One region of the Mesorhizobium sp. B2-1-3A genome, then DNA from elsewhere that is predicted to be linked to it. Evidence: predicted binding sites of a transcription regulator. Region 1 holds the regulator's gene; the other holds the start of a gene.

Region 1 (12,134 bases):
ATGTCGTCGCCAAATGCCTAGCGGTCGATCCCGCGCTTGAGGATGACTACGATCAAATAGTCTGGAATGTGCGCCCCGATGGCAGCCTCAATGCATCATTGGCGATTTCCAATGTGGTGATGGCATCGGCGGCGGCGCGCCCAGAAAAAGACTATCTTAGCCAACAATAAATTCGAGCAGCAAAGGCCGTCATTTCGTGCTAAATGGCTGCTGGACCCAACTAAGCTAAATGGCTGCTGGAGCCAACCAAAGTGTGGACACAAAGTGAGGAGTGACTCAATGCGGAAGATGATTATTGCGGTGGTTGCGGTTGCCGCTCTCAGCGGCTGCACCTCGACCGAGAAGGACGTGGCTGGCGGCACCTTGATTGGTGCTGGCATTGGCGGCCTGGTCGGCGGCGGCAAGGGTGCGCTGATCGGTGCGGCTGTCGGTGCCGGATCGGGCTTGCTGGTTCGCAACCTGCGCAACGGCTATTGCCAGTATCGCGACCGTCACGGCCGGATTTACACGGCCCGCTGCAACTAATTCGGCGATAGTCGAAAACTTCGATCCGGAGGCCGGCCACGCCAGCCTCCGGATTTTGCACGTATGGACACATTCCATCGCATTGGCGCGGCCATTTGGCCGTCAGCCCGCGAGCGGAATTCTTATTTCCACCTTCAAACCATCGGCCTGAAAATCGCGCTTGATCGTGCCGCGCAACTCGCGCGTGACGTTGAGGTCGATCAGCTTGGTACCGAATCCGGTCTCGGCGGGCGCCTCGACCTTTTTCTTCCCGGCCTCTCGCCAGTTCAGCGCCAGCGTCCGCTCGCGCCCCCGCCCTTCCAGCGACCAGTCCACTTTGAGCGCCCAGTCACTTCGTTGCGCATTGGCGGAATTGCCGGCTTCGCCATATTTCAGCGCATTGGTCGCCAGTTCATGGAAGGTGAGGCCAAGCGCCTGCGTCGTGGTTTCGTCGAGCAGCACCTCGGGACCCGTCAACAACCCCTCCGGCAGGTCCTTGCCGAACACCTGGCCAAGTTCGATGCGCAGGAGATCGGCCAGATCGGCCTTCTGCCAGCGCGAGCGCGTCAGCATGTCCTGGGAAGCGGCCATCGCCTGCAGCCTGGCCGAGAAGGACGCTGAAAACTCGTTGACGTCGGTCGCTCGCGAAGCTGTCTGCCGCGCGATCGCCAGCACCCTGGTGATCGAATTCTTGATGCGATGCTTCATCTCCTGCAGCATCAGGTCTTTTTCGAGCAGGCTCTTCTCGGTCGTCTCGTGCAAGCGCGATGCCGCCTCATAGGCACGCTCCTGATAGCGCGCCACCAGCGCGATGGCGCCTGCCGCCAGCAGGCCGAACAGCCCCAGCATCACCGGGATGGCGCGCGACGATGGCTGCGAGAAGGCGCTGGTCGGCCTGAACAATACCGTCCACGGCCGGCCGGCCACCGTGATCTTGCGGGTGACCAGCAGCCGATCGCCAAAGGACGAAGCCGGCGGCGTCTCCGACTGGAACAGGAGGTCGTCGCTGTTCACCGCGCCGTCATAGATTTCCGTGTTGACCGGCAATAGCGGCGCACGGCTCAGCGCGATCTGGAACAGGTCGCGGGCGCGGAAGGCCGCGTAGAGAAAGCCCGCGGTCGAGGATCGCGATGCGTTGATGACCTCGGGTGCTGTTTCGACGTTAAGCCGGACGAATACCAGGAAGCCGGTGAAAGTCTGCGTGGCGCCGGTGCCTTGGCCCAGTTGCAGCAGCCCGCTTGCGTGCTGCTGGTCATCGGCCATCGCCTTCTCGATCGCCGCGCGCCGCACTGGTTCGCTGAACATATCGTAGCCGATGCTGGCCTGGTTGGACGGATCCATCGGCTCGAAGAGCATGATGGGCGCGCGCCAGGGCTGCGTCGTCTCCGGATAGACTGGATGGCTGGCGCCAAAATCATGCAGGATGTCGCGTTCGACCGCCGCCTCATCGCCCGTCTTGACCAGCCCGAGGAAGCCGATGCCGCGCAGGCCGGCGAAATTGGTGTCGACATCCAGCGCGTTGAAGAACGCCTTGAACTCGCTCTGGGAGATGTCGCCATTGCGGGCGTCGAACAGGGCCTGCGTCGACCGCAGCAGCGACAAATGCAGATCGATACGGCTCTCGATCCGGTTGAGTGCGTCATCGGCCGCCGCCTCGAACTTGATGCGGGCGGCTTCCTGCGTCGCGAAATAGGCGAACCCCGCCATGGTCATGCTGATCAGCGCAACGGCGATGAACGCGACAATCGGAAAAAGTTTCTTCAACGGATGATGCGGTCCATGAGCAATACCGGACCTTTATGGGCAAGTCGCCGGGCCAACACAATGGCAAGGCCAACCCATCGCGATCACTGGCACATCACGTGAGCGGCAACGGGGACGTGCGGGAGAGCCATGCCACCCGCCGAAAGCCCTCAGGCGGCAATCTTCAGCGCACCTGGTCCAGGAATGGCGCCAGGGGGACACTTGCCCAGGATGATCATGCCGAGCACCTCGTCTTGTGTGACGTCGGTGGTGCGCGCGGTGCCGACGACCTGTCCGTTCTTCATCACGCAGACCCGGTCGGCCAGCTCGAACACATCATGGATGTCGTGGCTGATCAGGAAGATGCCGATGCCGTCGGACTTGAGCTGCCTGACCAGTTCACCGACCTGCGCCGTCTCTTGCGGACCGAGAGCCGCCGTCGGTTCGTCCATGATCAGGATACGGGCGTTGAACAGGATCGCGCGTGCGATCGCCACTGATTGCCGCTGTCCGCCCGACAGTTTGATCACCGGTTCCTTGAAGCGCTGGAAGCGGGGATTGAGCCGCCCCATCACCTTGCGCGCCTCGGCCTCCATGGCGACATCGTCGAGCGTGCCCCAGGCGGTCATCAGTTCGCGGCCAAGGAAAAGATTGGCGGCGGCGTCGACATTGTCGGCCAAGGCGAGCGTCTGGTAGATCGTCTCGATGCCGTATCTCTTGGCGTCGCGCGGGTTGGAGATCGAAGCCTCCTCGCCATTGACGAAGATCTGTCCGGCGTCGCGCTTATAGGCGCCCGACAGGATCTTGATCAGCGTCGACTTGCCGGCGCCGTTGTGGCCGAGGAGCGCCACGACCTCGCCCGGGAAAAGATCGATCGAGGCGTCGTCGACGGCCCGGATACCGCCAAAGGCGATCGAGATGTTGCGCATGTCGACCAGCGGCGTGCCGGCGGCGGAAGCGGTTTTGTCAGCCATGGTCTTTCTCCCCCTAAACCCGCTTGCGGTAGACGGTGTCGAGCCAGACGGCGATGACCAGAACGGCGCCGACGACGATGCTCTGCAGCGGCGAGTCGACGCCGAGCAGCACCATGCCGGACTGCAGCGACTGCATCAGCAACGCTCCGAGCATGGCGCCGATGATCGTTCCCGAGCCGCCGGCCAGCGATGTGCCGCCGATGACGGCGGCGGCGATGACAAGCAGCTCGTCCAATGTGCCAAGCACGTTGGTCGACGAGTTCTGCCGGGCAGACGAGATCGCGGCGGCGATCGTGGCCAACACGCCCATGATCATGAACACCTTCATGGTGATCCAGCGTGTGTTGATACCGGCCAGGTTGGCGGCCTCCGGGTTGCCGCCGATGGCGAAGACATAGCGGCCGAAACGGGTGCGGTTGGTGATGAAGGTCATGATCAGCCCGACGGCGATCGCCATCAGCACCGGGATGGCAATGCCGTGGGCGATGAACAGGCCACCCTCGGGTACGGTGATGTTGTTGGCGGCGGCGTATCTGTTCACGATGCCGATGGGCCAGGGATAGGAATTGGCCAGCCACACCGCGCCCATGATGACGGCGCAGGTGACGGTGCCGAGCAGCGTTTCGGCCCAGACCGGGCGCAACGGGAAGCGGAAGCGCTTGCGCTGCACCCGCCCGTTGAACAGTGCAAACACGACGGCGAGGCAGGCGACGATACCGACGATCCAGCTCCAGGTGGCGCCGATCGATCCGGCCGGGCCGCCGCCCATCAGCTGGAACGTGGCATCGAGCGGTGCCACGGTCTGGCCTGACGTGACCCACCAGGCGGCACCGCGCCAGACCAGCAGGCCGCCCAGCGTGACGATGAAGGCCGGCACTTCGAGATAGGCGATGATGAAACCCTGGAAAGCGCCGATCAGTAGCCCGAGCGCCAGCCCGATGACCAGCGCCAGAACCCATATCCACGGATTGCCGAGTTCAAGCCCGACGAACCGGACCAGGAAATGCACCTGGGCAAAGCCCATGACCATGCCGATCAGGCCCTCGGCGGAGCCGACGGACAGGTCGATATTGCGCATGACGATGACCAGCACCATGCCGCAGGCCATGATGGCAACAGCGGAGGTCTGCACCGACAGGTTCCACAGATTGCGCGGAGTGAGAAAGGTGCGGCTGTCGAAATCGAGCGGATTGACGCCCAGACGCAGACTCGAAATCACGTGCAGCCCGACCCAGATCAGCAACAGGGCACCGATCATGCCGAGCATGCGGGTGTCTATCTCGGTTGCCTTCAGGAACCGGGCGACCGCGCCAAGCTCCGACGCGCGCGCGGTGTCGACCTGCGGGTTGGACGTCGTGTCGGTCATGATTTCCTCCCACCGGCCGGCCATCCGGCACGGATGCCGGAACGCAGCCTAGAAGCTATCCGCCTGAGGCGGAAACACAAATCTTTTTGAGAAAACGCCGCGGCTTTTGGGCCGCGGCGTCATTGTCGAACAGTGCAGCGCCGTTCTAGTTGCAGGCCGCGACGCTGCCGGCGGCGACGCCCGCGCAGACTTCGTCCTTCTTGATCCAGCCGGCATCGATGACGAGATTGAGATTGTCCTTGGTGATGGCGACAGGGGTCAGGAACAGCGACTTGACGGTGTTGCCGCCAGGCGTCGTGAAGTCCTTCACCCCGGCGATGTCGGTCATCTTCTTGCCGTCGGCCAGCTGCGAGGCGATCTCGGCGGCATTCTTGCCGAGCTCGCGCGCATCCTTCCACACCGACACGGTCTGGGTGCCGAGCGCGATGCGGTTCAGCGCGGCATGATCGCCGTCCTGGCCCGACACCGGCACGGTACCGGCAAGGCCTTGCGCCGTCAGCGCCGCGACGACACCGCCTGCGGTGCCGTCATTGGCGGCGACCACGGCATCGACCTTGTTGTCGTTGGCGGTCAGGAACTGTTCCATGTTCTTCTGGGCGTTGGCGGGCAGCCAGCCGTCCGTATAAGCCTCGCCGACATTCTTGATCTTGCCGCTGTCGATGGCCGCCTTGAGCACTTCCATCGAGCCCGAGAACAGGAAATCGGCGTTCGGATCGGCACCCGAGCCCTTGATGAAGACATAGTTACCTTCCGGCTTGACCTTGAACACTGCGCCGGCCTGCAAGCGGCCGACTTCCTTGTTGTCGAAGGTCAGGTAGAAGACGTCCTTGTTCTCGATCAGGCGGTCATAGCCGACGACCGGAATGCCTTCGTCCAGTGCCTTCTGCACCGCCGGGCCGATCGCCGAGGCATCCTGCGCCAAGATGATGAGCGAGTTGGCGCCCTGCGAGATCAGGCTTTCGACATCGGTAAGCTGCTTGCCGGGATTGGACTGCGCATCGGCGGAAATGTACTTGTCGCCGGCGGCCTCGATCGCCTTCTTCATGGCGGCCTCGTCGGTCTTCCAGCGCTCTTCCTGGAAGTTCGACCACGAAACACCGATGACCTTGTCCTTCGCCTGCGCGACCGACGCAAGCGTCAGCGACATGGCGACACCCGCCAGGATGGCGGCCGTGAATCTCTTCATGATATCCTCCCTGCGCCGCGTATGGCGCGACCAAACTGACCCGAAGGCCGGCACAGAGGCTCTATTTTTTCGAGCCTCAAAAAAAATACTGATCCATCGTCGGAACGCTGTCAACATCGATTCTGATGGATCTTGAGGTGTCGTGGACTTTTTTTCGAGCCTCGCAATAAATAAATGACAGCGCCAGCCGCTTCTGCCAGTATTTGCCCCAGTCGCCGGCAGTGTTCGAGGGGCAGTCAGAACCGCGGCGACGGGGAGGATGTGGGAAAGTATGTCGGTCGGAATCCGCCACGACGATCTGCGCCGGCGCAACCGCGCCATGGTGATTGCGGCCGTGCGCCGGGCCGGCCAACCGTCGCGCACCGAGATCGCCGCGACCACCGGCCTCAGCCATTCGACCATATCGGCGATCTCTTCGGACCTGATCGGCGAAGGCATCCTAGTCGAGGGCAAGCCGAGCGAGGCCGGTGCGCTCAAACGCGGCAGGCCACAGGTCGGCCTCGGCCTCAACCCGGAGGCCGCGGCCATCATGACTGTGGTGCTGTCGCTGAATTTCCTGTCCGTCGCCGTCATCGACTATGCCGGCCAGGTGATATCGGAGGAACAGCGCCGGCTGGACACGCTGACCATGTCGCGCGAGGCGCTGATCGGTGAATGCGTCGCCATTGTACGGCGCCGCCTCGAGGATCCCGATATCGACGTGCGCAGCGTCGCCCGCATCGCACTGGCGATCCAGGGCATCACCGACACCGAGGCCAGGGCCATGCTGTGGTCGCCGATCACGCCGCAGACCGACATCGCCTTCGCCGACATACTGGAAGCCGAGTTCGGCATCCCGGCCACCATGGAGAACGACTGCAACATGATGGCGGTGGCGCTGCGCTGGCGCGACCCCGAACGCTACCGCGACGACTTCATCGCTATCCTTTTGTCGCACGGCATCGGCATGGGCCTGGTGCTGAAGGGCGAGCTGTTCACCGGCACCCATTCGTCGGGCGGCGAGTTCGGCCACATGATCCATCGGCCAGGCGGCGCGCTCTGCCGCTGCGGGCGGCGCGGCTGCGTCGAGGCCTATGCCGGCAACTACGCCATCTGGCGCAATGCCAGGCAGCTTGGCGAGGACACCGAACCGGTCGCCGACGTCAGCGACGCGCAGATGCGGGCATTGGCGACGACAGCGCGGGAACGCGCCGGGCCCGAGCGCGAAGCCTATCGCAAGGCCGGAGAAGCACTAGGTTATGGCCTCGGCAGCCTGTTTGCGCTGATCGATCCCGCCCCCGTGGCCATGGTCGGCGTCAGCGCCGCCGCCTTCGACCTGATCGAGCCGGCATTGCGCGAGGCGATCGCCCAGACCGCCGGCGGCCAGCACTCGAAATCGATTTCGTTCGACACCGAACCGAACGAGTTGCCCCTGATCCGCGAGGGCTGCGCCATGCGCGCACTGACCTTCGTCGATCAGGAAATCTTCGCGCCGGGCGTGCAGGCAAGAGGCAGTGCCGGGAAGAGCGTTGCCTGAGCTGGCATTCGTCGTTGATGCGGTAGACCCTCGCTTACTTGGAGATTGGCCGTCGTCATCCGTGGGCGGAGCAGGAGCGAAGCTCCGTCGCGGAGACCCTGGGATCCATTCCGTGACCTATGCCACGCAGTGCAACGGAGCAGGATTTGCGCCGTGGCAACGCTTTGAGGTCGCGGCATGGATCCTTGGGCTGCAGAGCAGCCCCAGGGGTTCGCGCCGCGTCGCTGCGCTCCTTGCTCGCCCAAGGATAACGAAGCCATGAGCGTCTCAGCCAATTGTCAATGCGTGTGACCCGGGAGTGGACACAGTCAACCTATCAACGCTTCCGCCTCAAGGCTCTAATCTTCCCTGATCGCGTAGCCTGCCCCACGGATGGTGCGGATGACGTCGGGCATGCGGCCATTGTTGACCGCCTTGCGCAGGCGGCCGACATGCACGTCCACGGTGCGCTCGTCGATATAGATCGTCTCACCCCAGACATTGTCGAGCAGTTGGCTGCGCGAGAAGACGCGGCCGGGATGGCGCATCATGAATTCGAGCAGGCGGAATTCGGTCGGCCCGAGCCGGATCTCGCTCTTCTTGCGGTAGACCCGGTGCGATTCACGGTCGAGCACGATGTCGCCGACCTTGAGCACGCTGGACAGCACTTCCGGCTTGGCGCGGCGCAGCAGCGCCTTGACGCGGGCCATGAATTCCGGCGTCGAGAACGGCTTGACCAGATAATCGTCGGCCCCTGTGGAGAGCCCACGCACACGGTCGCTTTCTTCACCCCGCGCGGTAAGCATGATGATCGGCAGCCGTTCGGTCTCGGGCCGCATTCTTAGCCGGCGACAGAGTTCGATGCCGGACACCGCCGGTACCATCCAGTCGAGCACCAGGAGATCGGGCACGTTCTCCTGCAGCCGGATTTCGGCTTCATCGCCGCGGGTTACCACCTCGACCTGATAACCTTCCGATTCCAGATTGTAGCGGAGGAGCACGCCGAGCGGCTCCTCGTCCTCCACCACCATGATGCGTGGTGCGATCATTGACTGGTCACCTCTAAAGCAATCCCAGGAAAAAATGTGTAGCGGTTTTCCATCCTGAATTGCGTGAAACAAAGAGATAGAGCGGTTCGGCGTTTCCGCGAAACGCTGAACCGCTCCAACGCTCAAGCCGCCGGCGCCGACATCGCCGTCTCGTCCTGTTTGGGGCGGTTGGCGGGCAGTTGCGTGCCGGTCAGGACATAGTACGCGTTCTCGGCGATGTTGGTCACATGGTCGCCGATGCGTTCGAGATTCTTGGCGCAGAACAACAGATGCGTGCAAGCGGTGATGTTGCGCGGATCCTCCATCATGTAGGTCAGCAATTCGCGGAACACCGAGGTGTACTTGACGTCGATGCGTTCGTCGTCGGCGCGCAGCTTCGCAAGCGCGGCGGCGTCGCGCGCCGCATACTCCTCGATCACGCCCTGCACCTGGATCAGCACCAGCTGCGCCATGGCGTCGATGGAATGCGACAGGTCGCGCGGCGTTGCGTTGAGACCGACGGTGCCGACGCGCTTGGCAATGTTCTTGGCAAGGTCGCCAATGCGTTCGAGGTCGCCGGCCATGCGGATCGACCCGACGACATGGCGCAGATCGTCGGCCATCGGCTGGCGCTTGGCGATCAGCGTGATGGCGCGATCGTCGAGTTCGCGCTGGCGTGCATCCATGATGGCGTCGTCGGAGACCACGCGCTGTGCCAGCGCGTTGTCGGAATTCAGCAGCGCCTTGGTGGCGCCGCCGACCATCGAGCCGGCGAGATCGCCCATGTCGCTGATCAGCCTGCTGATCTGTCCGAGATCCTCGTCGAAGGCTGCGACTGTATGTTCGGCCATGATCCTGGTCCTCGTATGCGTGCGATCAGCCGAAGCGGCCGGTGATGTAGTCTTGCGTGCGCTTCTCGCGAGGCGACGTGAAGATCTTCTCGGTGCGGTCGAATTCGACCAGTTCGCCCAGATACATGAAGGCGGTCTGCTTCGAGACGCGCGCCGCCTGCTGCATGTTGTGGGTGACGATGACGATCGTGTAGTCGGCCTGCAGCTCGTCGATCAGTTCCTCGATCTTGGCGGTCGACAGCGGATCAAGCGCGGAGGCCGGCTCGTCGAGCAGGATGACCTCCGGCTTCACCGCCACCGTGCGGGCGATGCACAGCCGCTGCTGCTGGCCGCCCGACAGGCTGAGGCCGCTGGCATTGAGCTTGTCCTTGACCTCGGTCCACAAAGCGGCGCGCTTCAGCGCCTGCTCGACACGACCGTCCATCTCGGCCTTGCTGATCTTCTCATAGAGCCTGACGCCGAAGGCGATGTTCTCGTAGATCGACATCGGGAACGGCGTCGGCTTCTGGAACACCATGCCGATCTTGGTGCGCAAAAGGTTGAGGTCCTGCGAGCGGTCGAGAACGTTCTGGCCGTCGAGCAGCACCTGGCCCTCGGCGGTCTGCTTGGGGTAGAGCTCGTAGATGCGGTTGAAGACGCGCAGCAGTGTCGACTTTCCGCAACCGGAAGGGCCGATGAAGGCGGTGACGCTGCGCTCGGGCAGCGACAGCGTGATATCCTTCAGCGCCTTCGATTGGCCGTAGTAGAAGTTGAGGTTCTTGACCTCGATCTTGGCCTTGGCCGCCGCCTCGGCGGCGATCGTCATGTCTGGAGACAACATCTGGCTCATTTGTCCTCTCTGCGTCCGGTCAGGCTGCGCGCAAAGATGCTGAGCGCGAGAACCGTCAATGTGATTATGAGTGCGCCGGTCCAGGCCAGCTGCTGCCATTCCTCGTAGGGACTGAGAGCGAACTGGAAGATGGTGACAGGCAGGCTGGCCATCGGCGCGTTGAGATTGCTGGACCAGAACTGGTTGTTCAGCGCCGTGAAAAGAAGGGGGGCGGTCTCGCCGGAGATGCGGGCGATGGCCAGCAATATGCCGGTGACGATGCCGGAAAGCGCCGCGCGATAGGCAACCGAACGGATGACCACCCAGCGCGGCGCGCCGATCGCGGTGCCGGCTTCGCGCAACGCGTTCGGCACCAGATTGAGCATGTCCTCGGTGGTGCGCACGACGACCGGGATGACCAGGATGGCCAGCGCGACGGCCCCGGCGATGGCCGAGAAATGCCCCATCGGCCGCACCATCAACTCATAGACGAACAGACCGATGATGATCGATGGCGCCGACAGAAGGATGTCGTTGATGAAGCGCACCACGGTGGTGAGCTTCGAGAAGCGTCCGTACTCAGCCATGTAGGTGCCGGCCAGCACGCCGATCGGCGTACCGACGATGATGCCGATGATGGTCATCACGATGCTGCCGTAGATGGCGTTGAGCAGGCCGCCGGCGTCACCGGGCGGCGGAGTCATTTCCGTGAAGACCGACAGCGAGACCCCCGACAGGCCCTTGTAGAGCAGTGCGCCGAGGATCAGCGCCAGCCAGGCGAGCCCGATGCCGGCGGCGATGACGCACAGCGTCATCATCACGCCATTCTTGCGCTTGCGGCTTTGGTGAAGCGATGTGGCTGTCGACATCGGTCAGGCTCCCGTGCGGGCATCGATGCGCATCAGCATGTAGCGTGCGATGGCAAGGATCAGGAAGGTGATAACGAACAGGATCAGGCCGAGCGCGACCAGCGAGGAGGTGTAGAGATCGCCGACGGCTTCGGTGAATTCGTTGGCGATGGTCGCCGAGATGGTCGTTGCCGGCGCGAACAGCGACGTCGAGATGCGGTGCGCGTTGCCGATGACGAAGGTCACCGCCATTGTTTCACCAAGCGCGCGGCCGAGAGCCAGCATGACGCCGCCCATGATGCCGATGCGCGTGTAGGGGATGACGACCCGGCGCGTGACCTCCCAGGTCGTGCAGCCGATCCCATAGGCCGATTCCTTCAGCACCGATGGCACCGTGTCGAACACGTCCTTGGTGATCGAGGTGATGAAAGGCAGGATCATGATGGCCAGGATCATCGCCGAGGTGAGCAGGCCGATGCCATAAGGGGGGCCGGCGAACAGGCTGTTGAGGCCCGGAATACCGTGGAACACGCTGATGATGAAAGGCTGAACGGTCGTCTGCAGGAACGGTGCCAGCACGAACAGGCCCCAGATACCATAGATGATCGAAGGGATGCCGGCCAGCAATTCCACCGCCATGCCGATCGGGCGCCGAAGCGGGCGCGGGCAAAGCTCGGTGAGGAAGATAGCGATGCCGATGCCGAGCGGCACGGCGATCAGGATGGCGATTGCCGAGGTGATGATGGTGCCGTAGATCGGGGCCAGCGCACCGAACTTCTCCGTCACCGGGTTCCAGCTTTCGCTGGTCAGGAAGGAAAAGCCGAAAGTCGACAGGGCTTGCCAGGAACCGGCAAATAGCGAGATCGCGACGCCGCCAAGCAGCACCAGCACCAATATCGCGGCGGCGCGGGTTGTCGCGTGGAAGATTGAGTCGGTCAGCGCGAACCGTCGAACGGTGGCATCGCGGGAACCTCTGACGGCTGGCAAGGCTTCCTGGACAGCGCTCATGTCAAGCTCGGCTCTTTCAGGTTGAGGGAAAAGGAGCGCCACGGTCGCGGCGCTCCTTAGGAAGATGTTACTCGCCGGCGTAGACGGGCTTGCCGTCGGCCTGGATGTCGGCCTTCCACGACGCCTTGATCAGGTCGACGACGCTGTCGGGGATCGAGACATAGTCGAGCGCCTTGGCGGTTTCCTTGCCGTCCTTGTAGGCCCAGGCAAAGAACTTCAGGGCTTCGCCGGTGGTCGCGGCATCGTCCGGAGCCTTGTGGATCAGGACCCAGGTGGAGGCGGCGATCGGCCAGGTGGTGTCGCCGGGCTCGTTGGTGATGATG
Region 2 (12,134 bases), on a different contig from region 1:
GGCAGCAAAGAAGGCCTCAGCTTCGACAAGGTGCTCAGCGCCGCCGACAAGGCGCTCTACGACGCCAAACGTGGCGGCCGCAACCGCGTCACCGCCTCCCCCTTCCGACGCGCGAGCTGACGGCGCTTACCGCTGCTTTCCGATGCGGCCAAGATGGGTGTGGTCAAAGCCTTCCGGCAATTTCAGGCCATAGCCCAGCATGCGGTCAAATCCCGCATGGGCAATCCAGAGCCACCCGAAACCGGCAAGAAGCGGAGCCGGCGCGAGGAGGCCAATTGCAAGCACAGCCGCGCCGAAGCCGTATATGTGGACGGCGTTGTAGATGAACGCGCCCGTCTTGGCCCCCAGAAGATAGCCAAGGAAGCTGAGGTCGGGAGCGAAAAACGCCGGCAGCGCTCCCCACCATGGTATCGACCCATTGCCGTGCCAGAAGAGCAGGAGACCTGCCCCGAACAAGATAGCCCCTTCGAAGCGCTGCCATAGGATGGTCTCGGCCATCATCTGCTCCCCGTTGAGTTTGCTCGTTCGACGATATCGCGGCTAAGAGGCGACCTCTTCATGCGTCGCCCCCCGGATCGCGGCCACGACGCCGGCCAGATTGTTCATGCCCCAGTGTTCGGCGTAGCGGCCGTCGCGGACGCGCACGATGTCGATGACATCGATGGCGATCGGCGCATTCGTCGGACCGGCTCCCAGCAATCGCCCGGTGAGGATACCGGTGACGGACTTGCGCGTCGTCACCATGTCGCCCTCGGCGATCTGGTCCTCGATCCTGACGCGCAATTCCGAAATCGCCGGTCGGAGGATGTTTTCGAAGGTGCTCCACATGCTTTCCGGCCCATTGGGCGATCCGGGCGGAGCCGCGTGATTGACGAAATCCGCGGCCATCAACTCGGCAAAGCTCTGTGCGTTGCCCTCTTCGATCACCTCTGCATTGAAGCGCCGGACGATCTCTTTCGGATTGGGTTTGGGCATGATTTACCTCGCAAAACAATACAGCCATACTGTATATATTCCCGACCGGAGTTCAATCCCTATGTGCATGTGCCGGATGGCCCGTTGCATCGGCCCCGTGCTGATGCGATTGGCTGGATCAGCCGGAGACAGGAAATTCGATGACATGACGAATAGCGCGAATTTCGAGCTTGCCGAGCGCCTGAGGGCAGCCATCGGTTCTTTTGTCAGGCGGACGCGCGAATGCGCCGGAACGCCTTCGGATGCAAGGTCGGAGACGCTTGGCCTCCTGGATCGCAAGGGTCCGCTCAGCGCGGCAATGGTGGCGAAAGCGCGAGCGGTCACCCATCAGAGCGCGCGCAAGGTCCTGTCGGACATGGAAGTCGGGGGGTTTGTCACCGGCGAGCAGAGCCCCCGGGACGGACGGGAGCGGCTGTATCGTCTTTCGGAGGACGGCATGGTTGAACTGAGGCAATCGCGATCCGCACGGGCGCGTTGGATTGCAGTCCGGCTGGAGAACATTCTGGACGAGGACGACCGCGAGACGCTGGCAGCAGCGATCGCGCTGCTGGAACGCATGGCATCGCCCGGGCCGGATTGATGGCAGTGGATGTCAGCCAGGTCGGGAAGGAAACGAGCCGGCTATCGGCCCGGCCCATCTATGCTGCCATGACGATCTCATTGAAGGCATCGAGGTCGACATAGAAGACCTTGGTGATCTCCTCGATCAGGTCGTCGTATTCGCAGCCCTGTGACCTCAGGATGTTGATGGCGGCGATGATGTCGACGCGTTCGGTAAGCCGCCGCTTCTGGTAGTCCTCGACGTAACGTTCCATGGCTGTCCCTTAGCCTGTGTGCCCAAACGCGTTTGAACGACAAAGATCGCAGGAGGGAAGCTAGGAAGCCTTGCTTGCGTGGAACTTGCCCGGCCTTCGCCGCGCCCTCGATCTGCGATAACCAGACTGGTACGGAAGCGGCCGACTCACAAAGCCAAGAAAAAGACTAGCATGCAGTCCCTGATGCACCAGAGACGCGAATGGCTGGATGAAAGAAATATTGGACTTGCCAAGGAATTCGAACCGGAAACTGAAGTCCAGTGCCGATTCTAGACCGTGAGAAATTTGCGGACATCAGCCCGGTCCAAATCTTCTGCCGGGCCGGTGTGGACGATCTGGCCACGATCCATGATGTTGACCTCGTCGGCAAGCTCGCGACAGAAGTCGAGATACTGTTCGACCAGCAGAACCGCGATGCCGGCCTGGTCGCGCAGGTAGCGTATGGCGCGGCCGATATCCTTGATGATCGATGGTTGGATCCCTTCTGTAGGCTCATCCAGCACAAGAAGCTTCGGCCGCATCACCAGCGCCCTGCCGATGGCGAGTTGCTGCTGCTGGCCGCCGGAAAGATCGCCGCCACGGCGGCCAAGCATCTGCTTCAGCACCGGAAACAGCTCGAAGACATGCGCCGGCACGTTGCGGTCGGCACGCTTCAATGGCGCAAAACCCGATTCCAGGTTTTCCCGCACCGTGAGCAGGGGAAAGATCTCCCTGCCCTGCGGTACGAATGCGATGCCCGACCGGGCGCGATCATACGCCGCGCTCCGGTCGAGCGCCTTCCCCTCGAAGGCAACACTTCCGTTCGTCAGCCGATGATGGCCAACGATCGATCTCATCAAACTGGTCTTGCCGACGCCATTGCGGCCGAGCACGCAGGTGATCTTGCCGGCGCCCGCCTTCAGCGAAACACCACGCAACGCCTGGGCGGCACCATAGTGGAGCGTGGCGTTTGAAACCTCGAGCATGTCTCAGCGCCTTTTCCAGAACCGGAGAAAGGCCAAATCGAAGCGATGGAATTGGACCCGCCAGACCATGCTCACCTCCCCAGATAAACTTCGACGACACGTTCGTCGGCCGAGACAAAATCGAGCGTGCCTTCCGAGAGCACGGAGCCCTCATGCAGGCAGGTCACCTTGACGTCGAGTTCGCGCACGAAATGCATGTCGTGCTCGACGACAATGACCGAATGGTCGCGCGCAATGTCCTTGAGCAGCCGCGCGGTCTCCTCGGTCTCGGCATCAGTCATCCCGGCCACCGGTTCGTCGACCAGAAGCAACTTCGGATCCTGTGCCAGGAGCATGCCGATCTCCAGCCACTGCTTCTGGCCGTGGCTGAGGTTGGCCGCCAGTTCGTTGCGTTTGTCGCCCAGCCGTATGATGCCAAGAATATCATCGATCTGGCGCGCCTCGGCGGCGGAGCGGCGGTGGAACAGCGCCGGGAAGATCGAACGGGGCCCCTTCAGCGCCAGCATCAGATTTTCCTCGATCGTGTGGCTCTCGAACACCGTCGGCTTCTGGAATTTGCGGCCGATGCCCATCATGGCGATCTCGGCCTCGTCATGCCTTGTGATATCCACCTGGCCGTCGAAGAACACTTCGCCTTCATCGGGCCGCGTCTTGCCGGTCACGATGTCCATCATCGTCGTCTTGCCGGCGCCGTTGGGGCCGATGATGGCGCGCATCTCGCCCTTGTCGAGCACAAGCGACAGGTTGTTGATGGCCCGGAAACCGTCGAAGGAGACCGAGACGCCGTCGAGATAAAGGATGGTGTTCGACTTCGACATCGCTTACTCCGCCGGCTGCGGTTCGACGCTGGACGACGACCAGTCGCCAGGCTTTGTCGCCGCGCTGCGAACGATCTTCGCGGGCGCCGGGTCGCCATCGGTGCCGGCCTCTTCGGCCAGCGATGCCGCCCGCAGCGCCCTGGCGTTGCCGCGCCAGGAATCCCACATGCCGATGATACCCTTCGGCAAGAGCAGCGTGACGGCGACGAACAACCCGCCCAGCGCGAACAGCCAGAGTTCCGGCAGCACGCCGGTGAACCAGGATTTGCCGGCATTGACCAGCAGCGCGCCGATGATCGGCCCGACAATAGTGCCACGCCCGCCGACGGCCGCCCAGATCACCACCTCGATCGAATTGGACGGCTCGAATTCGCCGGGATTGATGATGCCGACCTGCGGCACGTAGAGCGCGCCGGCACTGCCGGCCATGACGGCCGAGACGGTGAAGGCAAACAGTTTCACGTTCTCCGCCCGCCAGCCGAGGAAGCGCGTGCGGCTCTCGGCGTCGCGCACCGCCATCAGGAGCTTGCCGTATTTGGAACCGACGATCGCCCAGGTGATGAACACGGCGAGCGCCAACATCACGGCACTGGCTGCGAAAAGAGCCGAACGGGTCGCATCGGCCTGCACGTTGAAGCCGAGAATATCCTTGAAATCGGTCAGCCCGTTATTGCCGCCGAAACCCATGTCGTTGCGGAAGAACGCCAGCAGCAGCGCATAGGTCATCGCCTGGGTGATGATCGAGAGATAGACGCCGGTGACGCGGCTGCGGAAGGCGAACCAGCCGAAGACGAAGGCAAGCAGGCCGGGCACGGCAAGCACCATGACCGCGGCGAACCAGAAATGGTCGAAGCCATACCAGAACCAGGGCAATTCCTTGTAGTTCAGGAACACCATGAAATCCGGCAGGATCGGATTGCCATAGACGCCGCGCGAACCGATCTGGCGCATCAGATACATGCCCATCGCGTAGCCGCCGAGCGCGAAGAAGGCGCCGTGGCCAAGCGAAAGGATGCCGCAATAACCCCAGACCAGGTCAAGCGACAGCGCCAACAGCGCATAGCAGAGATATTTGCCGGTCAGCGCCACGATATAGGGCGGGATGTAGAACGCGCTTGCCGGAGAAACAGCAAGGTTGAGCAGCGGCACGATGATGGCCGCCGCCAACAGGACGAAAATGGTGATGGCGATGCGGCGGTCCGCACCAGCGGCGAAGAAGCGTCCCGTGATCATGCTTCCACCGCCCTGCCCTTGAGCGCGAACAGGCCGCGCGGCCGCTTCTGGATGAACAGGATGATCAGCACCAGCACGACGATCTTGCCGAGCACCGCGCCGGCATAGGGCTCGAGGAACTTGTTGACGATGCCGAGCGAGAAGGCGCCAACCAGCGTGCCCCACAGATTGCCGACACCGCCGAAGACGACGACCATGAAGCTGTCGATGATGTAGCCGCGGCCGAGATTGGGCGAGACATTGTCGATCTGGCTGAGCGCGACGCCGGCGATGCCGGCAATGCCGGACCCCAGCGCGAAGGTCAGCGCGTCGACCCATGGCGTCCTGATGCCCATCGAGGCGGCCATGCGGCGGTTGGCGGTGACGGCACGCATCTGCAGGCCCCAGGCCGTGCGCTTCATCACGTAGAGCAACACGCCGAAGACGGTGAGCGCGAAAACGAGGATCCACAGACGGTTCCAGGTGATGGCCAACTGGCCGACATCGAACGAACCCGACATCCAGGAGGGATTGCCGACCTCCTGGTTGGTCGGCCCGAAGATCGAGCGCACCGCCTGCTGCAGGATCAGCGACACACCCCATGTCGCCAGCAGCGTCTCCAGCGGCCGGCCGTAGAGAAAGCGGATGACGCCGCGTTCTATGGCAAGACCAACCAGTGCGGCGACCAGGAAGGCAAGCGGCAGCGCGATCACCAGCGACCAGTCGAACAGGCCGGGAAAGGATGTGCGGATCACCTGCTGGACGACGAAGGTGGTGTAGGCACCGAGCATCACCATCTCGCCATGCGCCATGTTGATGACGCCCATCACGCCGAAGGTGATGGCGAGCCCGATCGCGGCGAGCAGCAATACCGAGCCCAGCGAAATGCCGTACCAGATGTTCTGTCCGGCATCCCACAGGGCCAATGTCGAATTGATGTCCGCGATTACGGCTGTCGCGGCTTCCTTCACGGCGCCCGAGGCGTTGGCCTCGACCGAGGTGAGTAAGGAAACCGCATCGCGGTCGCCACGCGCGCCGATCAGTGCGACCGCCGCAAGCTTGTCGGCATCCGGACGGTCGGAGACAAGAACCGAAGCGGCGCGGGCCTGTTCGAGCAGCGCCTTGACGCTGGCTACCGTCTCCTTGGCGATCGCCGCATCGAGTGGCTCTATGTTGACGGCGTCGGGCGTTTTGAACATCGTGTCGGCGGCGGCGATGCGGACGGTCGGATCCTTGGCGCCAAGCGTCAGCGTGCCCAGCGCGTCGCGGATGACGCGGCGCAGCGTGTTGTTGACCTTGATCTTGGTGATGCCGTCCTTGGCCGCCTCGCCGGATGCTTCACCGCTCAGCGGGTCGGAAAGCTGGACGGTTTCGCCGGCTTCCTTGCCGACGAACACCAGGGAATCGGCCTTGCGGATATAGAGATTGCCATCCGCGAGTGCGGAAAGCGGGGCCTCCACGGCCGGGTCGCCGGTGGCCGCCAGTTCGTGAACGACAGTTCCGATCTCCGAAAAACCCTTGGCCGTCGCGAATTTGGCGATGATGCCACGCAGATCGGCTTCGCCTGCCCCCGATGACGACAGCGTCGCCAGCAGGAACAACAGCGTCAGCCCAATCATGCGGAACAGGTTCATCGCTTCAGGTGACTTCCGAAAGGTTGATTTCGCGCCCGGGCGGACTGGAGGAGAAAGCCCGCCCGGCGCGCTTGCGGTCATGGGCCTGGACCGGATGGTCCAGGCCGGGGAGGATCAGTTCGTTCCCTTGCCGCCGCACTTGCCCGTGGCAACGTTGAAGTTGCCGCAGGACAGGGGCGCGCGCCAATCGGAGATCAGGTTCTTGGAGTCCGGCAGGTAATCGGACCATTCGTCACCCATGACCAGGCCAGGCGTCCGCGAAACCGTCTCGAACTGGCCGTCGGCCTGGATTTCGCCGATCAGCACCGGCTTGGTGATGTGGTGGTTCGGCATCATCGTCGAATAGCCACCGGTCAGGTTCGGTACGGAAACACCGATCATAGCGTCGATGACCTTGTCCGGATCGGTGGTGCCGGCCTTTTCGACCGCCTTAACCCACATGTTGAAGCCGATATAGTGGGCTTCCATCGGGTCGTTGGTGGTGCGCTTGTCGTTCTTGATGAACTTGTGCCAGTCGGCGATGAACTTCTTGTTTTCGGGCGTGTCGACGCTCTCGAAATAGTTCCAGGCGGCGAGATGGCCAACCAGCGGCGCGGTGTCGAGACCGGCCAGTTCTTCCTCGCCCACCGAGAAGGCCATGACCGGGATATCCTCGGCCTTGATGCCCTGGTTGCCGAGTTCCTTGTAGAACGGCACGTTGGCGTCACCATTGACGGTCGAGACGACGGCGGTCTTCTTGCCGGCCGAGCCGAACTTCTTGATCGCCGAGACTTCGGTCTGCCAGTCGGAGAAACCGAACGGCGTGTAGTTGACCATGATGTCTTCGGCCGCGACGCCCTTCGACTTCAGATAGGCCTCGAGGATCTTGTTGGTGGTGCGCGGATAGACGTAGTCGGTGCCTTCCAGCACCCAGCGCTTCACCGAGCCGCCATCCTCGCTCATCAGGTAGTCGACCGCCGGAATGGCCTGCTGGTTCGGCGCGGCACCGGTATAAAACACGTTGCGCTCGCTCTCCTCGCCCTCATACTGGACGGGATAGAACAGGATGTTGTCGAGTTCGGAGAACACCGGCAGCACCGATTTGCGCGACACCGAGGTCCAGCAGCCGAACACCGCCGCGACCTTGTCCTTCGAAATCAGCTCGCGTGCCTTCTCGGCGAATAGCGGCCAGTTGGACGCCGGATCGACGACAACGGCTTCAAGCTTCTTGCCGAGCAGGCCGCCCTTGGCGTTCTGCTCGTCGATGAGCATCAGCATGGCATCCTTCAGCGTCGTCTCCGAAATCGCCATGGTCCCCGACAGCGAATGGAGAATGCCGACCTTGATCGTGTCGTCCGCCGCCTTGGCGGGAGCTGACATCAACAGGCCAGCGGCGACCACGCTTGCCGAGAACATTTTTGTTATTGTCGAGAAATTACCCCTCATACGGAAGACTCCCAAGCTGGTTGATTGCACCGCACCAATGCAATGCAACCCCCATGCCAACCGCTGTGCGGATGCCGAAAAACGGTAAATAGGCAAATATTATCAGACTGTTATTATATTAGGCGGAACAAACAAAGGAGAGCCGGTTAAAAATTGGTTGAGGGAAATTTGCGCAACGCACAAGGCATCTGCCTAATTTTCGCCCAATTTGGCCAAATGCCTAGATTTTGATCGCCGCACACGGGGCACGGACGACAAATGTTGCGGTACGGCGCAAAAATAGGGCAAGCTCGCGTCTCAACCGAGCAACGTCATGGCATCCCTGATTTATCGCATTTTCATCGGCATGGTGCTTCTGGCGGCAGCGACCGGGATCGCACGAGCCGACTTCAGCGACGGCAAGATGCCCGATGGCACCTATCACTGCGAGGTCTACCTGCTCGGCATGTTCATCAACCTCGGCGACATCACCATCAAGGGCAATGTCTACGCTGGTCCGGTCACCTTCGGGGCCGCCCAGCAGGGCTACAACTACCAGATGGATGCAAACGGCGTGATCTCCTGGCTGGGACCGCTCGGCGGCTATACGGCGGGCGGCAACTCGCTGTCGCTGACCCAGGCAACGCTGGACGGCCAGAGCCCGCCCTCCTTCGACATCATCATGAAGCAGCCCGATGGCGCCTTCACCGCGTCGACCTGCACCAAGGGAGGCAATCCGTAGGCCCTGCCTTGGCGGGTGCCACTTCCGTGCGGGCTGCCTGCCCTTCTGCTGCAAGCCCGCCCTCTCATGTCATCTGGATGTTGCCGAAGCTGGATAGGCAGCGGTGCGCCGTCACCCATCCACATCGAGAGGCAGACACATGGCCAACTTCCCGTTTTCGTCCTCCCCTGTCATTCGCGAAATCATCGCCGAGCGCGTCTCGCGCCGCACGCTCCTCAAAGGCAGCCTCGCTTCCGGCGCGTTGATCGCCGGCGGCGGCTTTGTCGGCTCCTTGTTCGCCGGCGAGACACATGCCGCCGCGCTTTCCACACTGGGCTTTCCCGAACTGAAGCGGGTCTATGACAAGACCCATGCCGCCGCCGAAGGCTATGAAACGACAATCGTCGCACGCTGGGGCGATCCACTTGTCGCCGGTCTGCCGGATTTCGACGGCAACATGGTCGCGGCCGCCGAACAGGAAAAGCGCTTCGGCTACAATTGCGATTACATCGCCTTCCTGCCGTTGCCCAAGGGCTCGGTGAACTCCGATCACGGCCTGCTTTGCGTCAACAACGAATACATCTCGCCCAACGTCATGTTTCCCGGCATGACCGAGGACGACGCCGGCAAGACGATGAGCAAGGAGCAGGTCGATCTCGGCCTGGCGGCGATGGGCCACTCGATCGTCGAGGTCATGTTCAAGGACGGCAAGTGGCAAACCGTCGAGGACAGCCCGCTCAATCGCCGCATCACGGCCAACACCGAGATGACCGTTTCCGGGCCGGCAGCCGGCCACGCGCTGCTCAGGACGTCCGCCGACGCGACCGGCACGAAGGTGCTCGGCACCAGCTACAATTGCAGCGGCGGCTTTACCCCATGGGGCACCGTGCTGACCTGCGAGGAAGGCGTTTCCGACCTGTTCGGCGGCGACCCGAAAAAGGCACCGACCGCGGACATTCTCGACCGCTATGGCTTTGATGGCTCCGATATCTATGGCCGTGGCCGTTTCCATGACCGCTTCAACATCGACAAGGAACCGAACGAGCCGAACCGCTTCGACTGGGTGGTCGAGATCGACCCTTATGATCCCCAATCGAAGCCGGTGAAGCGCACGGCGCTTGGCCGCATGTCGCATGAGGCCTCCACGGTCGTCCTCAACAAGGACGGCCGCATCGTCGTCTACATGGGCGACGACGACTATTTCGAATACATGTACCGCTACGTCTCGAACAAGGCTTACGACAAGGCGAATCCGGCTTCCGGCAACGGCCTTCTGGACGATGGCGTGCTCTCGGTCGCCCGTTACGACGCCGATGGCTCGCTGACATGGCTGCCGCTGGTTCATGGCCAGGGCAAACTCACCGCCGAGAACGGCTTCGCCGATCAGGCCGAGGTGCTGTTGAAGACACGGCTGGCGGCGGACGCGCTCGGCGCGACCCCGATGGACCGGCCGGAGGACATCGAGACCAACCCGGTCACCGGTCGCGTCTACGCCGTCATGACCAAGAACAAGAAACGGGACGAATCCAAGATCAATCCGGCCAACACGCGGCCCGAAAACCTCTGGGGTCATATCGTCGAGCTGATCCCGCCCGGTGGCCGTGGCGCCGAGGCCGACCACACATCAGACAAATACGCCTGGGACCTGTTCGTGCTCTGCGGCAACCCAAAGGACGCCAAGGTCGGCGCAACCTTCCATCCCGACACGTCGGACAATGGCTGGTTCGTCTGCCCCGACAACATCACCTTCGACCCCGCCGGCCGTCTCTGGGTGGCGACCGACGGCGCCAATGATTTCGACCTGCCGGACGGTGTCTATGGCGTCGACACGGAAGGCGCGGCACGCGGCCTGCCGAAGCTTTTGTTCACCTGCCCGCATGGCGCGGAAGCGACCGGTCCTTGCTTCACCCCGGACGGCACGACGCTGTTCCTTTCGGTGCAGCACCCCTCCGAGGATGCCCAAACGCTCGACAAGGCGCAGTCGCTGTGGCCGGATTTCAGGGACGGCCAGCCGCCGAGGCCATCGGTGGTCGCCATCCGTCGCAAGGACGGCCAGCCGGTCGGGGCATAGGTTCCAGCACACAAAAAAGGCGCGGAACCCGGTCAGGTTCCGCGCCAGCAGGCAGTCGGGAGGTTAGATGGTCTTGGCCGACATCTGGGCGGCGATGTAGTCGGCCTGGCGGATCGCCAGCGACACGATGGTCAAGGTCGGGTTTTCCGCGGCACCCGTCGTGAACTGGCTGCCGTCCGACACGAACAGGTTCTTGATGTCGTGCGTCTGGCCATGCTTGTTGACGACACCGTCGGCCGCCTTCTCGCTCATCCGGTTGGTGCCGAGATTGTGGGTCGAGGGATAGGGCGGCGTCGGGAAGGTGCGCGTCGCGCCGACCGCCGCGTAGAGCGCCGAGGCCTGCTTGTAGGCGTGGTCGCGCATCGCCGTGTCGTTGGGATGGTCATCGAAATGCACGTCGGCGATCGGCATGCCATGTTCGTCTTTTTCGTCGGCATGCAGCGTGATGCGGTTTTCCTCGCGCGGCATGTCTTCGCCGACAATCCACAGGCCGGCCATGTGGTCATAATGGTCGAGCGCCGTGGTGAAGGAGCGCCCCCAGCCGCCTGGGTTGAGGAACGCCGCCATGAACGGCAGGCCGAGCGACAGCGTCTCGAACTCATAGCCGCCGACGAAGCCACGTGACGGATCATGCCGCGCCTCGTCGCGGATGATGCCGGCCATGGTGGTGCCGCGATACATGTGCACCGGCTTGTCGAAGATCGCGTAGACCGAGCCCGTGGTGTGGCGCATGTAGTTCTTGCCCACCTGCCCCGAGGAATTGGCCAGGCCATGCGGGAATTTGCTCGATTCGGAATTGAGCAGCAGGCGCGGGCTTTCGATCGAGTTGCCGGCCACCGCGACGATGCGGGCCTTCTGCTCCTGCAGCTTGCCGTCCTTGTCCGCATAGACGACGCCGGTCACCTTTCCCGACGCATCATGGTTGATCTTGATCACCATGGCGTTCGGTCGGACTTCGAGGTGGCCTGTGGCCTCGCCCTTGGGGATCTCGGTGTAGAGCGTCGACCATTTGGCGCCCCATTTGCAGCCCTGGAAGCAGAATCCGGTCTGCTGGCAGGAGTTGCGGTCGTCGCGCTCGATCGAGTTGATCGCCATGTTGCCGGTATGGCATTCCTTGTAGCCGAGCTTGTCGGCGCCCGCCTTGAGAACCTTGAAGTTGTTGTTGCCCGGCAGGCGCGGCCAGTCATTGGTGCCGGTCACGCCCATCTTGGCTTCCGCCTTGGCGTAATACGGCTCCATTTCGGCCAGCGTCACCGGCCAATCGAGGAGGTTCGCACCCTTCACCTTGCCGTAGGTGGTCGCCGTCTTGAACTCATGCTCCTGGAAGCGAAGCGAGGCTCCGGCCCAGTGCGTCGTCGAGCCGCCGACCGATTTGACGATCCAGGCCGGCAGGTTGGGGAAATCCTTCGCCACGCGCCAGTCGCCCGATGTGGTGCGCTTGTCCTTCCAGGCGAGTTGGGCGAACGAATCCCATTCGTCGTTGATGAAGTCCTCATATTCGTGACGGGCGCCCGCCTCG

Evidence for each region. The regulator PhoB, encoded in region 1, activates phosphate uptake and scavenging genes when phosphate is short. The targets are predictions, from matches to a motif close to TGTCATNNANCTGTCAT.
Region 2: a site for PhoB is predicted at 8,633-8,649, ahead of FJ977_RS17640 (PhoX family phosphatase). Genes of this name have one in related genera too.

Annotation. Positions count from the first base shown of each region.
Region 1 is NZ_VFWK01000003.1:876,618-888,751, forward strand. It holds gene FJ977_RS15535 (hypothetical protein) at 1-170, shown strand, start outside; gene FJ977_RS15540 (YMGG-like glycine zipper-containing protein) at 280-525, shown strand; gene FJ977_RS15545 (CHASE domain-containing protein) at 628-2,268, opposite strand; gene FJ977_RS15550 (ATP-binding cassette domain-containing protein) at 2,418-3,221, opposite strand; gene FJ977_RS15555 (sugar ABC transporter permease) at 3,235-4,587, opposite strand; gene xylF (D-xylose ABC transporter substrate-binding protein) at 4,733-5,773, opposite strand; gene FJ977_RS15565 (ROK family transcriptional regulator) at 6,045-7,289, shown strand; gene phoB (phosphate regulon transcriptional regulator PhoB) at 7,628-8,317, opposite strand; gene phoU (phosphate signaling complex protein PhoU) at 8,440-9,147, opposite strand; gene pstB (phosphate ABC transporter ATP-binding protein PstB) at 9,173-9,976, opposite strand; gene pstA (phosphate ABC transporter permease PstA) at 9,973-10,824, opposite strand; gene pstC (phosphate ABC transporter permease subunit PstC) at 10,828-11,811, opposite strand; gene pstS (phosphate ABC transporter substrate-binding protein PstS) at 11,879-12,134, opposite strand, start outside.
Region 2 is NZ_VFWK01000004.1:408,126-420,259, reverse strand. It holds gene FJ977_RS17695 (GGDEF domain-containing protein) at 1-120, shown strand, start outside; gene FJ977_RS17690 (DUF4260 domain-containing protein) at 127-498, opposite strand; gene FJ977_RS17685 (ester cyclase) at 541-975, opposite strand; gene FJ977_RS17680 (MarR family transcriptional regulator) at 974-1,555, shown strand; gene FJ977_RS17675 (hypothetical protein) at 1,614-1,790, opposite strand; gene urtE (urea ABC transporter ATP-binding subunit UrtE) at 2,060-2,755, opposite strand; gene urtD (urea ABC transporter ATP-binding protein UrtD) at 2,827-3,573, opposite strand; gene urtC (urea ABC transporter permease subunit UrtC) at 3,577-4,806, opposite strand; gene urtB (urea ABC transporter permease subunit UrtB) at 4,803-6,419, opposite strand; gene urtA (urea ABC transporter substrate-binding protein) at 6,534-7,844, opposite strand; gene FJ977_RS17645 (hypothetical protein) at 8,158-8,565, shown strand; gene FJ977_RS17640 (PhoX family phosphatase) at 8,705-10,615, shown strand; gene FJ977_RS17635 (GMC family oxidoreductase) at 10,679-12,134, opposite strand, start outside.